4 regions of the Pantoea sp. C1E2 genome follow, and region 2 is predicted to be linked to each of the others. Evidence: predicted binding sites of a transcription regulator. Region 2 holds the regulator's gene; each other region holds the start of a gene.
What was found. The regulator LexA, encoded in region 2, represses DNA repair genes until DNA is damaged. The targets are predictions, from matches to a motif close to TNCTGTATGTACATACAGNA.
Positions count from the first base shown of each region.

Region 1: the regulator LexA is predicted to act here: its motif matches at 2,012-2,031, upstream of dinB (DNA polymerase IV).
Region 3: the regulator LexA is predicted to act here: its motif matches at 2,325-2,344, upstream of sulA (SOS-induced cell division inhibitor SulA).
Region 4: the regulator LexA is predicted to act here: its motif matches at 1,761-1,780, upstream of umuD (translesion error-prone DNA polymerase V autoproteolytic subunit).

Region 1 covers NZ_JBSZHT010000002.1:1,188,089-1,192,304, forward strand. The annotation lists gene lpcA (D-sedoheptulose 7-phosphate isomerase) at 1-268, shown strand, start outside; gene ACXI0A_RS05650 (class II glutamine amidotransferase) at 319-1,086, shown strand; gene dpaA (peptidoglycan meso-diaminopimelic acid protein amidase) at 1,057-1,800, opposite strand; gene dinB (DNA polymerase IV) at 2,044-3,099, shown strand; gene ACXI0A_RS05665 (substrate-binding domain-containing protein) at 3,294-4,216, opposite strand, start outside.
Region 2 covers NZ_JBSZHT010000002.1:619,158-623,373, forward strand. The annotation lists gene plsB (glycerol-3-phosphate 1-O-acyltransferase PlsB) at 1-1,404, opposite strand, end outside; gene ACXI0A_RS03075 (diacylglycerol kinase) at 1,531-1,899, shown strand; gene lexA (transcriptional repressor LexA) at 2,005-2,619, shown strand; gene dinF (MATE family efflux transporter DinF) at 2,746-4,068, shown strand.
Region 3 covers NZ_JBSZHT010000002.1:1,812,981-1,817,196, forward strand. The annotation lists gene matP (macrodomain Ter protein MatP) at 1-297, shown strand, start outside; gene ompA (porin OmpA) at 389-1,462, opposite strand; gene sulA (SOS-induced cell division inhibitor SulA) at 1,812-2,303, opposite strand; gene ACXI0A_RS08700 (TfoX/Sxy family protein) at 2,526-3,149, shown strand; gene yccS (YccS family putative transporter) at 3,151-4,216, opposite strand, start outside.
Region 4 covers NZ_JBSZHT010000003.1:172,761-176,976, reverse strand. The annotation lists gene umuC (translesion error-prone DNA polymerase V subunit UmuC) at 1-1,227, opposite strand, end outside; gene umuD (translesion error-prone DNA polymerase V autoproteolytic subunit) at 1,236-1,685, opposite strand; gene ACXI0A_RS21295 (metalloregulator ArsR/SmtB family transcription factor) at 3,069-3,404, shown strand; gene arsH (arsenical resistance protein ArsH) at 3,401-4,123, shown strand; gene arsC (glutaredoxin-dependent arsenate reductase) at 4,166-4,216, opposite strand, start outside.

The sequences.
Region 1 (4,216 bases), 570 kb from region 2:
TCTCGAAGCCGTTGGCCGTGAAGGCGATGTGCTGCTGGGCCTGTCCACTTCTGGTAACTCGGCGAACATCATCAAAGCCGTCGAAGCGGCACGTGCCAAAGGCATGAAAGTGATTACCCTGACCGGTAAAGATGGCGGCAAAATGGCAGGTTCAGCAGATATCGAAATTCGCGTGCCGCATTTCGGCTACGCTGACCGCATTCAGGAGATTCACATTAAAGTGATTCACATCCTGATGCTGCTGGTCGAAAAAGAGATGGTTAAGTAATGACGCGTTCCTCCCGCCATCGCGGGAGGTTCTGACTTAAGGCGGTTGCTATGTGCGAATTGCTCGGGATGAGCGCCAATGTCCCCACGGACATCTGTTTCAGTTTTACCGGTCTGGTGCAGCGTGGCGGCGGAACCGGGCCGCATAAAGATGGCTGGGGCATCACGTTCTATGAAGGAAAAGGGTGCCGCACCTTTAAAGATCCGCAGCCCAGCTTTAACTCACCCATTGCCCGCCTGGTGCAGGAATACCCGATCAAATCGCATTCCGTGGTGGCGCACATCCGCCAGGCAAACCGCGGCGAAGTGTCACTGGAAAACACCCATCCGTTTACCCGTGAGCTTTGGGGACGTAACTGGACCTACGCGCACAATGGACAGCTGAAAGGCTACAAGCAGCTGGAGACCGGGCAGTTTCGTCCCGTAGGCGAAACGGACAGCGAGAAAGCATTTTGCTGGATTCTACATAAGTTGTCTGAGCGCTATCCGCGCACACCGGGTAACTGGCCGGCGGTGTTTCGTTACATTGCTGAGCTGGCGGCTGAAATGCGCGAGAAGGGCGTGTTTAACATGCTGCTGTCGGACGGCCGTTATCTGATGGCGTTCTGTTCCACCAATCTCTACTGGATCACACGTCGTGCGCCGTTTGGCAAAGCCAAGTTGCTCGATCAGGATGTGGAAATTGATTTTATGCAGCAAACCACGCCAAAAGATGTGGTGACGGTGATTGCGACACAGCCGCTGACAGGGAATGAAACCTGGCACCGGATAGTGCCAGGCGAGTGGGCATTATTTTGCCTGGGTGAGCGCCAGGAATGACTTCGAGGCAGCATCCGGTGTGGAGATCACCGGCGTGCTGTTCACCGCATATTGACCTGTGGTCGTCACGTTAACCGTTGGCGGCACGTGGTACTTCTCAAAGTAGGCATAACCCGGCTGCAGTTCACGCCAGAAGTTAATGTACGTTGAGTAGCGATGACGCTGCATGTTGCTGTCGGTCATGTGGAACGGATAGATGTTGATCTGAACATCCTGCTGGCCGTTACGCAGCGCAGCGTTGACGTAAGTAAAGATCTCATCCATCGATGCATTGGTCATGGCGTAGCAGCCAATCGATACGCAATCACCGTGAATCATCAAATAGTTGCCGTCATAACCTTTATCACGATCGTACTGATTCGGGAATCCGGTATTGATCGCGCGGTAGAAACGGCTGTCCGGTTTTAACTGGTTCAGCTTAACGTTATAAAACCCTTCCGGACTTTTAAAATCGCCCTGACGACGTTTAGGCCCTAAACCGCCAGAGAAATTACAAATGCGATAGCTGTCCAGCAGACGATATTCATTACCGATTTTGCCGTACAGTTCCAGCGTACGCTCTTCCTTGAAAATCTGAATAAAAACAGGGGTACCAAGTAATTGTTTCTTTAACTCTTTGCTCACCGGCGCCGACGGTTGCGTTGGCTCTGGTGAAATGGCCCAGCTAAGGACTGGCATAAGAATCATCGCAAGCAACAATGCGATTCTGCCCATTCTGTGTGTACCTTGAAGTGAAGAGAGACGATGACGCTGAGCGTCCAGATATTGCATTATCGGAAATATCCGCTACCGCAGCGCAACATTAACATTGTCTGAGGTTTAATCAAGACAGTGTCCGTGAAAATGGTGCATTCCTAAAGGGATTACGACCAGATTTTTGTAAACTTTAATTCGTCGCTCGACATATATTGCCGAACTTTCTTTGTGCTGTATACTTATCCAGTATTCGGAGGGCGTATGCGCAAAATCATTCATGTCGATATGGACTGCTTTTTCGCGGCAGTTGAAATGCGCGACGATCCTTCATTAACGGATATCCCTATTGCCATTGGCGGCAGCCGGGTGCAGCGTGGTGTGATCAGCACGGCCAACTATCCGGCGCGTAAATATGGCGTGCGCAGTGCAATGCCGACAGCAATGGCGCTCAAGCTCTGTCCGCATCTGAAATTACTGCCCGGACGCTTCGATGCCTACAAAGAGGCGTCACGTCAGATCCGCGATATCTTCTCGCGCTATACCCCGCTAATAGAACCTCTTTCACTGGATGAAGCGTATCTGGATGTGACTGACAGTGAACATTGTCAGGGCTCGGCGACGCTGATGGCTCAGGCGATACGTGCCGATATCCTACGCGAAACCGGATTAACCGCCTCTGCTGGCATTGCGCCGATCAAATTCCTCGCCAAGATCGCCTCCGATCTGAATAAGCCCAACGGGCAATATGTGATCACACCCCAGGTGATGCCGGACTTTTTACTGACGCTGCCGTTAAGTAAGATTCCCGGCGTAGGGAAGGTTGCAACGAAAAAGCTGGAAGAGATGGGGCTGCGCACCTGTGCCGATGTGCAGCGTGCCGATTTGGCGCTACTGCTGAAACGCTTTGGTAAATTCGGTCGCATCCTGTGGGAGCGCAGTAACGGCATCGATGAGCGAGATGTGGTGGTGGAGCGCGAACGCAAATCGCTGGGTGTTGAACGCACGCTGATGGAAGACATTCACAGCTGGGAGCAGTGTCTGGCGATCATCGATTTCCTGTATGCCGAGCTGGATCGTCGATTAACCGATATTCGACCGGACAAGCAGATCGCGCGTCAGGGCGTAAAACTCAAATTTAATGATTTCCAGCAGACCACGCAGGAACATGTCTGGCCGGTGCTGAACAAGGACGACATGATCGCGGTGGCGCAGCAGGCGTGGGATGAGCGGCGTGCAGGGCGCGGTGTGCGACTGGTGGGCTTGCATGTGACGCTGGTGGATCCCCAACTGGAGCGGCAGCTGGTGTTGGGTTGGTAAACGCGGCGGGTTAAACAGCGTGATGCTGGTCAGCGGCGAGTGGTCTGTCTTTCAGATGCAAAGATCCGCGCAGGCCATTTCTGATACGCATAAAAAAGCTGCCATAGTAAAAACGGCAGCTCTTCTTGAGTCTGGCTTAGCTAACCAGCATGACGGTTTGATGCGCCACCAGGGTGCAACACTCAGTAGCTAAATTACTTCTTAGCGTACTTCGCTTCCAGCGTGGCAAACCACGGTGCCACAAAATCGTTGTTCACACCCCAGCCCGGAATAATCTTGTTCAGCGTTGCCACGTTAATGGCCCCTTGCTGGCTATTCAGTAACTGCTGCGAAATGGAAGACGCTTTGAACTCGTAGCTTGCCGGTGTGGCTTCACCCGCGATTTTATTCGCCACGAGGCGCATATTCACCGCACCGATGGTTTTTGGATCGACCGCGACTGTCTGCACCCATGGACTGTTTTTCTCATGCATCAACTGCAAATCCTGGTTGGACACGTCAATGCTGTAAATCTTGATCTCAGTACGACCATTCTCCTGCAGCGCTTTGTAGGCACCCTGACTGAATGCGTCCCATGATGCCCAAATCGCATCCACTTTGCCTTTTGGATATTTCGCCAGAATCGCACCCACCTTGTTGGCGGTGTCGCCCTGTACATCAGTAGAAACCGCGCCAATGGATTCCAGCTGGTGGATGCCTGGGTTCTCTTTCAGCAGCTTCTCATACACCACCTGACGGCGCTCCTGTGGCGGGAATCCTGCCACCCACAGTTTGATGATATTGGCTTTACCATGGAAATCACTGATCAGCTGACCCAGTGACGCCTGCGCCAGCGAAGCATCATCTTGCGCGGTCACGGTCACGCCATTGATCGGGGTATTGACCGGGGTATCAAACACAGACAGTTTGATACCTGCATCCACAATGTGTTGCACCAGGGCGGTGGAGTAGGGTTCTTTGCCGTGAGAGAGAATAATGCCGTCGTACTTCTGGCTGATCGCCTGGTTAACGAAGTCCTGGAAACGCGCATCATCACCGTTACTCAGAAAGGTACTGACTTTAAAGCCTAACTGGCGACCTTGCTGAATGGCACCGGCAATAAACTGGGTGGTGTTAT
Region 2 (4,216 bases):
GACGTAGCCCTGACCAAGATTGCGCAGTTTGCGCAGCCCGCGAACCATCTGCAGGAAGCTTTCTTTCTCTTTGGCCGCGCCACGTAGCTCTTTGGCGTAAGTCCCCACTTCCATGACGTGTTCATAACCGATGTAGATCGGAACGAAGGTAATCGGGCGACTACCGCCACGCAGCATGGCTTGCAACGTCATCGACAGCGTGCCGGTTTTAGGATCCAGCAGTCGGCCCGTACGCGAGCGTCCACCTTCAACAAAGTACTCTACCGAATAACCGCGGCTGAACAGCTCGCCCAGATATTCGCGGAATACCGTGGAATAGAGCTTATTGCCCTTGAAGGTACGACGGATAAAGAAAGCGCCCAGGCGACGGAAAATCGGACCCGCTGGCCAGAAGTTCAGGTTAATGCCCGCTGCGATATGAGGCGGAACCAAACCCTGATGGTAGAGCACGTAAGAGAGCAGCAAATAGTCCATGTGACTGCGATGGCAGGGCACATACACAATCTCGTGGCCATCTTGCGCCAGCTGACGCACGCGCTCGCCACCATTGACGTTGATGCCCTGATAGAGACGGCTCCACAGCCAGCCCATGACGCGGTCGGTCACGCGGATGGCTTCATACGAGAAGTTAGCCGCGACTTCTTCCATCATCTCAACGGCGTTCTGCTGGGCCTTCTCGTGCGAGATTTTTTTGCTGCGCGCTTCATCTTCAACCGCTTTTTCAATCGCTTTGGATTGCAGCAGCTTGTTGAACAGATCCTGACGCGCAGGCAGACGTGGGCCTACAGCAGCCAGGCGCTGACGCGCAAAATGAATGCGTGCCACGCGTGCCAGCTTTTGGGCAATCGACTTATCGGTACCGTGCTCCGTGGCCATCTGGCGCAGGGAAACGGTCGGCGAGAAGCGCACAAAGCTGTCACGTCCGTGCCACAGAATGGCGAAGAATTTCTCTATGCCATTAAGGATGCGCAGATGCGGCGTGTCTTCACCCTGAATTTCGCGTCCTGGCGCACGACCAAACATCACCGCAACCGGTAACATTTGTACGTCGAGATCAGGATTACTGCGGTGCAGATCGAGATAGTCGTGGAATAGCTTCACGGACTCAGGATTTGCTACGAAATAGGGGAATACGCGCGGGCCATCGTGAATAAACACATGACGTGGCAGCAGAGTGCCATCGATCTCCAGCGGGGCCAGCGGATCGGGCAGATCATGGTTGAGACACTGCGCCCGTAATGTGAGCAGGTCAGCCTTTGAATCGTAAGGCAAAACATACATCACTGGACGAGTCGGATCGATCCCATGTTCAGAGACAGGATCGGTCGGAATGACCTTACTCTTTACTAAAAAAGAGAGTGGTAAATTCAATAGTTTGTAATAAAGTTTACGCCAACCTGACATAGACAACTTAAAGCCTCTTGTTAGCAAAGCGCGGCAAGCATACCAGAAAGTAAATCGAAGATCTGTGGCTGCACCATCTCATACAGCCCACTCATTGACGCCAAATCACCTCAAGGGTTCCACAGCATGGCAAATAACGTCACCGGTATTCAAAGAATAGTGAATGCAGCCGGTTATTCCTGGCAGGGCCTGCGTGCCGCCTGGCAACATGAAGCCGCATTTCGCCAGGAAGCCATTGCTGCACTGGTGGCCATTGTGGTGGCCTGCTGGCTGGATGTCGATGTGATTTCCCGAGTGCTGATGATTGGCTCCGTGGTGTTGGTGATCATCGTTGAAATCCTGAATAGCGCCATTGAAGCGGTAGTCGATCGCATTGGGCAAGAGCGCCATCCCTTAGCGGGACGAGCAAAAGATATGGGCTCAGCGGCGGTATTGCTGGCTATATTACTGGCTCTGTTTGTCTGGATCGCGCTGCTCTGGTCGCATTTGCGATAGGTATTCCAGAATCTTCAAACCGCTGATTTTTCCCTCTGTTTTGGTTTTCATTTCGCCAATACCTGTATATACTCACAGCGACTGTATAAACAACCAGGGGGCGGGATGAAAGCGTTAACAGCAAGGCAGCAGCAGGTCTATGATCTGATTCGCGACCATATTAACCAGACCGGCATGCCGCCAACGCGTGCGGAAATTGCTGCGCAACTGGGTTTTCGCTCGCCCAATGCGGCGGAAGAACACCTGAAAGCATTGGCGCGTAAAGGCGTCATTGAGATTGTCTCAGGTGCATCACGTGGTATCCGCCTGCTGATGGAAGAAGAAGTCTCCGAAGGGCTGCCGCTGATCGGCCGCGTGGCTGCCGGTGAACCGTTGCTAGCTCAGGAACACATCGAAGCGCACTATCAGGTTGATGCCAATCTGTTCAAGCCTACTGCCGATTTTCTGCTGCGCGTCAGTGGTATGTCGATGAAAGACATCGGGATTATGGATGGCGACTTACTCGCTGTGCATAAAACGCAGGAAGTCCGTAATGGCCAGGTTGTGGTGGCGCGCATTGATGACGAAGTCACCGTCAAGCGCTGGAAAAAGCAGGGTGCCATTGTGCATCTGCTGCCTGAAAACACCGATTTTCAGCCGATTGTGGTCGATACCCGTGAGCAAGCGCTGACCGTTGAAGGTCTGGCTGTGGGCATCGTGCGTAACGGCGAATGGCTCTAACCTCTCGTTGAATTCCCCCGCTGCGGTTGGTCGCTGTGCTGACCGCAGTCTGATACATTGATTTTCCTCTTCAGGCTGATTGCCGGTTAATGGTCCAATTGACCAGCGCAACAATGGAACGGGCGAATGCGGCTGTTTTCCTCTTCAGATAAAGCATTGTGGCGGCTGGCGCTGCCGATGATCCTCTCCAATATTACCGTTCCGCTACTCGGTGTCGTCGATACGGCAGTGATTGGTCATCTCGATAGTCCCATTTATCTCGGCGGCGTGGCGGTGGGTGCGACAGCGACCAGTTTCATCTTTATGTTGCTGCTGTTTCTGCGTATGAGCACCACCGGTTTGACCGCACAGGCATTTGGTGCGAACGATAAAACCGCACTGGCGCGTGCGTTGACGCAACCGCTGTTAATAGCCCTGGTGGCGGGCGTGCTGTTTGTATTGCTACGTACCCCCTTTAGTTTTGTCGCGGCCTCGTTAATGGGCGGCAGCCCAGAGGTGCAGCATCAGGCACAAATCTTTATCAACATCCGCTGGCTTAGCGCACCGGCAACGTTAGCCAATCTGGTGATATTAGGCTGGTTGCTCGGCGTGCAGTATGCGCGTGCACCAATGGTACTGCTGATTGTCGGCAATCTGGTGAATATCCTGCTCGACCTCCTGTTTGTACTTAAGCTGCACTGGGGCGTTGCGGGTGCAGCGGCAGCGACTGCTGTGGCGGAATATGTCACGCTGGGCGTGGGGTTGTGGATGGTGGTGCGCGTGCTCAAGCTGCGCGGTATCTCTTTCAGTCTGCTAAAACAGAGCTGGCGTGGTGATGCAGCACGGCTGTTTCGCCTCAATCGCGACATCATGTTGCGCTCGCTGATGGTGCAAATCTGCTTCGCGTCCCTCACCCTGCTTGGGGCTCGTTTGGGGCCTGATATTGTCGCTGTAAATGCGGTATTGCTGATGTTCCTCACTTTCACGGCCTACGCGTTGGATGGTTTTGCCTATGCCGTAGAGGCCTGCTCGGGCGAAGCTGTGGGAGCGAGAGATCGCAGTCGCTTGTTATTGATTTGGCATGCCGCCTGTCGGCAGGCCGGTATCGTTGCCCTGGCGTTTGCAGCGATCTATGCGCTAACCGGCCCCCAAATTGTGGCGTTGCTCACCTCGCTTGAATCACTGCGTGAGATGGCCGATCGCTATCTGGCATGGCAAGTGATTCTGCCGTTGGTCGGAGTCTGGTGCTATCTGCTGGATGGTATGTTTATCGGCGCCACGCGCGGGCGTGAAATGCGTAACAGCATGGTGATAGCCGCTATAGGTTATGGACTGGCGCTGCTGACACTCCCCTGGCTCGGTAATCACGGTTTATGGCTGGCGGTAGCGGTATTCCTCACTCTGCGGGGCGTGACGCTATGGTGGGTGTGGCGCCGTCACTGGCGGCATGACACCTGGTTTGGTGCTTAAATAAGCGAAGCGTAACCTACAGATTAATCTGTATTTTTTGCGCAATCCCAACTGGCTACTATAATTATCTCAAACGGCGCAATTGAGTAGCGCGTTGTGTGGGTGATTACCCTATTTCTTAGGGGATCATCACATCTCACTCAGGATG
Region 3 (4,216 bases), 1.2 Mb from region 2:
ATTGCACAGCACATTCATCCCGATCTCGAGAACCGTCTCAAGCAGACAATTCGTGCACGTCGTAAGCGCCACTTCAATGCGGAACATCAGCACACGCGCAAAAAGTCGATCGATTTGGAATATCTGGTGTGGCAGCGTCTGGCAGGATTAGCGCAGCGTCGCAGCAATACGCTGTCAGAAACCATTGTGCAGTTGATAGAAGATGCCGAGCGCAAAGAGAAGTATGCCAGCCAGATGTCGACGCTTAAGCAGGACCTGCAGGCGATTTTGGGTAAGGGCGGTTCAGAAAACGAATAGCGTTGCTGGCTACACTGTGATGCTGTTTTAACTCAGTTAAAAAGAGATAAAAAAAACCCCGCCGGAGCGGGGTTTTTTATTGCGTGATAACTTAAGCCTGTGGCTGAGTTACAACGTCTTTGATACCTTTCACGTCGATTTCAACGCGACGGTCTGGCGCCAGGCAGTCGATCAGGGCATTACGGCCTTTCACGCTGTCACAGGTGTTGCCAGTAACTGGGTTAGATTTGCCCATACCGCGTGCAGAGATCTTGTTAGAAGGGATACCTTTAGATACCAGGTAATCAACTACAGACTGAGCGCGTTTCTCAGACAGTTTCTGGTTGTACTGCTCTGAACCGATACGGTCAGTGAAGCCCAGTACGACAACAGAACCGTCTTTAGGATCCATTGAGCTCAGCTGGCTGTACAGCTGATCCAGAGCCTGCTGGCCTTCTGGTTTCAGAGTAGCTTTGTTGAAGGTGAACAGTACGTCAGACTTCAGGGTGAAACGCTTGGTTTCAACAACTGGCGCTGGAGCTGGTGCTGGAGCAACAACTGGTGCAGCTGCTTCATCCTGACCGAAACGGTAAGAAACGCCGACGCTCAGCATGCTGTTGTCTGGACGCGCACCAACGGTACCTGCGTCACCGATGTTGTTAACCCACTGGTAGTCCAGGCGAGTTGCCCAGTTTTTGGTCAGTGCGTATTCAACACCAACAGCAGCCAGCGGAGAAACGCCGGTGTCATGGTTGCTGATACGGTCGCCAGTGTTCAGGTTGGCCTGCTTAGAGTCTGCGCGCCATACCATGCCACCCAGACGGGTGTACACATCAAAGTCTTCAGTGATTGGGTAGCTCAGTTTAGCTGCCAGCTGAACGCCTTGTGCTTTGAATGCGCCGTTAACTTGGTCGCCTTTGTTAGGCATGCGGCCTAACCAGTCGTAGCCCAGCTCGAAGCCCAGGTATGGGTTAGCCTGGTAGCCCAGGAATGCACCAGCACCAAGCTGAGATTCGTGAGTTGGACCGTCGTTGTTCGCGTAACCGTTACCGTAGTAACCAGTATCGTGATACTGAGACCAGCCCAGTTTAGCACCGGTGTACCAGGTGTTATCTTTAGGAGCGGCCTGCGCTACGGTAGCGAAGCCAGCCAGTGCCACTGCAATTGCGATAGCTGTCTTTTTCATTTTTGCGCCTCGTTATCATCCAAATAGGCAATGAGCAAAAAGGTTGCTCTTTGTGTTAATCCTTCGCCGGGTCTAAACGCTCGCTTTTGACTCTACCGAAAAAACGGAGGTTATTGAGCACCCTGGCGAGATAAAGTCTACAACGAGATTGGAAAGTTACAAGTATGATGTGAGGCCAGTCAGCAAAAAAACAGGGATTTATACACACATTTTAACAAATCACATGGCAAAATCTTCGCTAGCGGATTGAGAAAAAGCGGCTAAACCATTGTCAAAGCTGGCGGGAAAAGAATCAGTGGCTTAGCAGCATCCTTAAGAAAAAAAAGCGTGAGAAAATTCCTGGTTTTACTTAATGAAACAAATCTAAGGGAATTTTTGGCGTATTTGGTTGTCTGGACAAGACGCGATCGTGACCTTGCGGACGCATAATCAGACCCAGCGCTTCACCTTCAGCCGCTGCCATTTCGAGTTCAAACCGCTCTTCATCATTCAATTCGTACGGAATCCAGGCCAAAACCACACTGTAATTCCCGGTGCGCAGAGCCTTCACCATACTTTCTACTGTACTAAGTCGTTCAGATTCGGTGATATGCATACTTTTCTCCAGCGGCAAACCTGACTGCTGCATCCAACTGCGATTCAGCTTGTGCGCCGGCGTTAACCACAGCTGCCAGCGTGACTGCTCGCTGAGTTGCTTTAACACAGGCAACAGCAGTAACTGCATCATGCCAGGCTGTTCGCTATAACGCAGTTCAGTAATTCCACCCAGAGAAGGCTGCGTCAAGCTTGAAGAAGCAAAACGTTGAGAACGATCAGCAAGGCCAGAGAAATGAGTACGCATTTTTTTAATCACTCAGTAATGAACTGTATGGATGTACAGTAAAGTCTTCCTGGATAAAGATCAACCTCAATTTCTGAAAACACCTCGCAAATTGTGCACAACGCAGGCAGCAAATGCTTTTATTCATTGAACAGCTAATGGGTTTTTTCTATCTTCTAACCAAATGAAAATCCAGGGTTTTAAGGAATATTCTCGAATGAGAATTCACGGAAAGGAGCTGTAATGAAAACCAACAATCCACTCGTTAAACAATCTAAAGCACAGTTGGCGCCGCTGGGAAAGATCGAATCCCGAACGCAATTTGGGGGCTATGCACTCACGGTAGAAAAGGTGATTTTTGCCTATATCAATGAAGATGCGCTCTACCTGCGAGCCAGTGAAGAGCTGCAGACTTATAACACTCAACGCGCGCTTGAGCCGCTGGTGTATCGCAAACGTGGCATGCCGGTACAGCTAAACTACTTCAAGGTGGATGCGAAGCTCTGGCAGGATCCTGACCAGTTATTGCGACTTTCAGCGAGTGCGCTGCATGCTGCTCAGCATGAATTAGCGAGCCGTATCGTGACCTTACGATTGAAGGATTTGCCAAATCTCAGCCTGCGCATGGAGATGATGTTGCATAAAGTGGGCATCAATTCAGTGAAAGTGCTGCATGAAATGGGATCGCGTCAGAGTTGGCTCAAATTGCGTGCGGTCAATAAGCATATTGGGCTGAAAACCTTAATGGCGCTGGAAGGGGCGATTTCCGGACATCATCAGGCTGCATTGCCTGCGGCGATCAGAGATGAACTGCGTGCGTGGTATGTCAAAACGCTCCACCAAAAAAACACGGTGGAGCCGAGTTAACTTAATGACTGGAGAGTGTGCGGCGCAGGCGGGCAATTTCCGGCAGCAGGGCAATCAGTAATCCCAACTGTTGCATCACCAGCGGCGCCTGCACGTCCGAACTGTTTTTGATACCACTTAACTGTTGCATCACCTGCTGCTGCATAGCTAATGCCTGCTGGTCGTCAACGCGCTCAATCTGCAGCACATCCTCAACAAAACAGACTGCATCATCTAATACGTTGAGCAATGCAGGGTCAGAGAGTCGTTCGCGATGTGCGCCCAGCGCCGAGATGTAGCTCAGGAAGGAGTGATTCAGGCACAGTAACCGGAACGCGTTTTCACGCAACGGTTGCTGAAGCTTGAGTTCACTACTCATGTTCGAGACCACAGATGCTAATTCAGCATCGGCATTATGAGCGTCACGGCGCGCCACGCGATACGTCAGACGGTTATCTTTGCCCTGATGATATTGCTCCAGGATGGCATCGAGATAACGACAGTTGGCATTCAGCGTGCGATCCGCCACGGCGCTAATCTTACGAAAACGCCAATCGGGCCAGACAAAGGCCACGGCCAGCCAGGCCAGTCCGCACCCTAACAGCGTGTCAACGATACGCGGCAGCGCCACCTCAAAGCCTTCGCCCAGCAGGTTAAAGCACAGCAGTACCAGTAAGGTGATAAACAGTGTGGCTTGCGCATACTGAATCTGGCGAAAGGCAAAAAACAGTACGCCGCTTAACACGATTAAAATCAGCTGCCCTTCGATAGAGGGCACCAACCACAGTACCGGTAAGCCGATGGCGATGCCGGCCAGTGTCCCACCGATACGTAAGGCGAGTCGGCGGCGTGTGGCGTTGTAGTTAGGCTGGCAGACAAACAGGCTGGTGAGCAAAATCCAGTAGCCGCGATGAAGACCGGTAATCTGAATGAAAGCGTATCCGACACAAAGCACCAGGGACATGCGCACAGCATGGCGGAACAATGCCGATCCGGGGCTCAGATGACGGCTCAGCCGTAACCGAATATCAGCCCATCCACTAAGCCCTTCACGAGAAAGATGGTTATCAGCGGAGGAAGGCGGCTCA
Region 4 (4,216 bases), on a different contig from region 2:
AGGACTGAGCATTTCCCGTTTCATTTTCCATTCAGTATTTATCCCCTGTCCGGCAAACCAGATATTGCCCAGCCCTGACTGATTAATGCCATCAAGTACCTTCATCAGTTGCGCACTGTTTGCCCTTGGTTTGTTCTCTTCGAAGAGACTGAGTTGTGTAATACCGTTCGGCGTAAAATCATCCAGAGCAATACCCGCTTTCATATAGCGCCGGTTGTCCAGCCAGATACGATCAAGTGAACGCATAGCGACTTCGATAATGTCGCGTGTATCCTGAGTGGGAAGGGCAAGTTTTTCGCCAGCATTGTTCCCGTAGAACACTTCATTAACGGCGTGTGGTGACGTCCGGATAAAAATCCCGACGTGACGGCAAAACTGACGCTCTCCCCTTAATTTTTCAGCTGCGCGCGTTGCGTACTGGCACAGTGCCTGCTGCATGCTTTCCTTAGAGGTAATGCGTTCCCCAAAAGAGCGTGAACAGACAATCTGCTGTTTGGCCGGAGGAAGCTCTTCAAGAGGTATGCATGATTCGCCATTAAGCTCACGTACCGTCCGTTCCAGTACAACGGAAAAGTTATCCCGGATGAACTTCGGACTGGCCTGTGAGAGCTGAAGTGCGGTAGTGATGCCCATCTGGTTCAGGCGCTTACCTATGCGTCGCCCCACGCCCCAGATTTCCTCAACTGGCTGGTTTTCAAGAAGAGTTGCCGTTCTCCTCGGATTGCCTTTTGTCAGCGCCAGCACGCCACGAAATTGCTTCCACTCCTTGCTTGCCCACTGCGCAGATTTTGCCAGCGTCTTGGTTGGCCCCATGCCCACACCTACGGTAAGGCCCGTAGTGCTGAGCACGTGTGTTCTGAGGCGCCGACCAAAATGTTCAAAGTCTTCACAGCCGTCTATGCCCGTCAGGTCCAGGAACATTTCGTCAATGCTGTACTGCTCTACGCGAGGTGTCATCTCTTCCAGAGCAGTCATGACTCGCTGGCTGAGGTTATGGTAAAGCCCGTAGTTCGAGCTGAAAATAAAGACCTTTTCTGGAAAACCTTCCGTTTTTATCTGAAACCAGGGTGCTCCCATTTTTATGCCCAGCGCTTTCGCGCCGGCACTGCGGGCAATGACACAGCCGTCATTATTGCTGAGCACGACAACGGGTTTGCCACGTATATCCGGCCTGAACAGCGCTTCGCAGCTGGCATAAAATGAGTTGACGTCCGCAAGTCCAAACATAGGCATAGCTACTTCCTGCGCGCACGCGTGCTGTTAAAGAACCAGGTGACAACACCAAGCAACTGAAGCTCTTCCGGGTATATCACGGAGTAGGCGGGATTCATGGGCAGCAATGCAAGTCGCGGTTGCAGCTGCAAACGCTTAACGGTGAACTCACCGTTGACTTCAGCAATGACAATATCGCCGTGCGAGGCTTCTTCGGCGCGGTCAACCACCATGACATCACCGTCACAAAGACCCAGCTCCTGCATGCTGCTTCCGCTTGCGCGAACAAAGAACGTAGAAGCGCGGCGTTTTATGCAGAGCTCGTTCAGATCTAACTCTTTCTCCACATAATCCTGGGCAGGGGAGGGGAATCCAGCAGCGCATGGATCTGCGTAAAGCGGCACTCTTAGCGGCGGCGTAAATACGGGAGGCCAGAGTAGCGTCAGACCCTGCGTGTAACTAACGGCCTTCATTTTTTAAATCCCGGGCACTTGGCAATAATTGATTTAGTAAAAAAGATGAAATGCGCATGAAAACCCCCAAACTAATACTGTTCATGCATACAGTATTAATGAGCTTCGAAGCGCTGACAAGTGGGGAGATGTGACTTATTCGAATAAAAAGGGTGCTGCTCAGTACGATCAATCCCTTAGAAGACAATTTTACAAAAGGATTCTCGTGTACCTATGGGCAGCTTTGAGCGAGGAGCTGACGTCAAAACTATGGGATAGGAATGTTATGCCGCATTAGACATAACATCTATTGTCCAACTGGCATGAAAAAGCCCGTTTTGCGGGCTTCAGTCGTAGATTTCGCGTCGATGGCTTACATAGGGGGCAGCATGGGAAAGAGAAATCATCTTACGTTAAGCATTTGCGCTTAAGAGGTGATTTCGTTCCATTGAGCAGAAACCCATGACTGTAAGGGATGTACGGAACTATCTTTCGAATAACAGAGGGCGGAGCAGCGGTAGTTCAGGTGGTTATCTATACCATACTGGTAAAAAAAAGCCTTGGCATAGGATATTTTTCCTTTTCCAAGCGGCCCCCACCTTGATGCCCGAATGGGCATGTGCTTTGCTTATTATCGCTATGACGAAAAGGTAAAGAATTGTATTTCCCTCTAACTCACACTGCCATAGGACGGTGTTGCGAGCCATAACTCAACCAATAAACTGATTGGAGAAATCCTATGAGTACCGATACCCTCTCCCCGAAAAAAAACGAATCCGCACCTCCCATTTACCTCCATCTGGAAGATGAAAATGGACAGTGTGCATGTGGAGATGATGAGGGCGCTGAGTTGAAGCAAGCGAACTTCGAGACAAAGATCGAAGATAACAAACTCCGAATCAACTTGTCCCAATATGGAGCAATGCCAGTGATAGGCCCAGCAGATGAGATAGCCGCTGTGCGCGTGCACGTTCGCGGCAAAGCGGTGTCAGTGTTTGCTATCTACGAAGACCCACAGAAAACCGCAACTATGGGCTGTTGTTCTGGCTCTGGATGCAGTTGCTATGCACGCGGTTGCTATTGCTAGCAAGTAGGGCCCATCAGGTGTCCGGATTTACCATAACACCCCTTCCGGCACCTTTCCCCGGCTCAAATCCCGAAAAATGCCCTTGATGATTTCGGCGCATTTGCATAGCTATGCAGTGAAAACTCTTCTCCAAAGATTAATGCATACAGATGTTGAAAACGTCCGCTCCTGGCACGAAACTGCCAATGCATGGGCGAAAAAGCTGTAGTAAGCGATCAGCGGACATTTTCCTTATTGAGGACATAACAACTCAATCACACTTGTTGACTGGAATTTTATTTCTACTATTCTGGAAATATAGATAAATGGGGATTGCTATGGACCTGAACACTGCAGCCAGCGCCTTAAAGGAACTCGGCCATCCTACGCGGCTGGCCGTTTACAAAACGCTGGTTAAGGCCGGACATGGTGGGTTGCCGGTCGGAGATTTACAGAAGCATCTGGATATCCCTGCATCCACGCTGAGCCATCATCTTTCCGCGCTGATGTCTGTCGGGCTTATCCGCCAGGATCGCCAGGGGCGTACGCTGTTTTGCCTGCCACAGTATGAGCGGCTGGAGCAGCTGCTGGCCTTTCTCGTCGAAGAGTGCTGCAGCGGAGAAGGGGGATGCGGCTTCAGCCTGCCCACACAGTTAACGGAGAAAACACAATGAACCTGACGGACATGACGCTACCCAATATCGATGCTGACCTGTTTGATGCACCGGTGACGACCGCAAAGCTGGCGGCGACAGAGCTCACTCATGCGCCGCGCATACTGATGCTGTACGGTTCTATACGTGAACGTTCGTTTAGTCGTTTTGCCACGGAAGAAGCGGCTCGACTGCTGACGGCGATGGGAGCCGATATCAGAATTTTTAATCCATCCGGCTTGCCTCTTCCCGATGACGCGCCTGAAACGCACCCTAAGGTTGCCGAGCTGCGCGAGCTGGTGCTGTGGTCAGAAGGCATGGTGTGGTGTTCACCGGAGCGTCACGGCGCGATGACCGGCGTGATGAAAGCGCAGATTGACTGGATACCGCTGGCAACCGGCGCGGTGCGCCCGTCACAGGGTAAAACGCTGGCGGTGATGCAGGTCAGCGGCGGCTCTCAGTCGTTTAACGCGGTGAATCAGATGCGTATTCTGGGGCGCTGGATGCGCATGATCACCATCCCTAATCAGTCTTCCGTGGCCAAAGCCTGGGCGGAATTCGATGAAGCGGGTCGGATGAAGCCGTCGGCCTATTACGAGCGCATCGTGGACGTGATGGAAGAACTGATGAAGTTCACCGTGTTGACGCGTGGACGAAGCGACTACCTGACCGACCGCTACAGCGAGAGAAAGGAGAGCGCGGAGCAGCTCTCAGACAGGGTTAACCAGCGCAGCATCTGATAAAACCGGCGAAACGCCGGTTTTTCTTTTCATCCTTTCTGATTACTGGCTGACGCGTTTACCGTCCGCACCAATCACCACTTCGCCATCTTC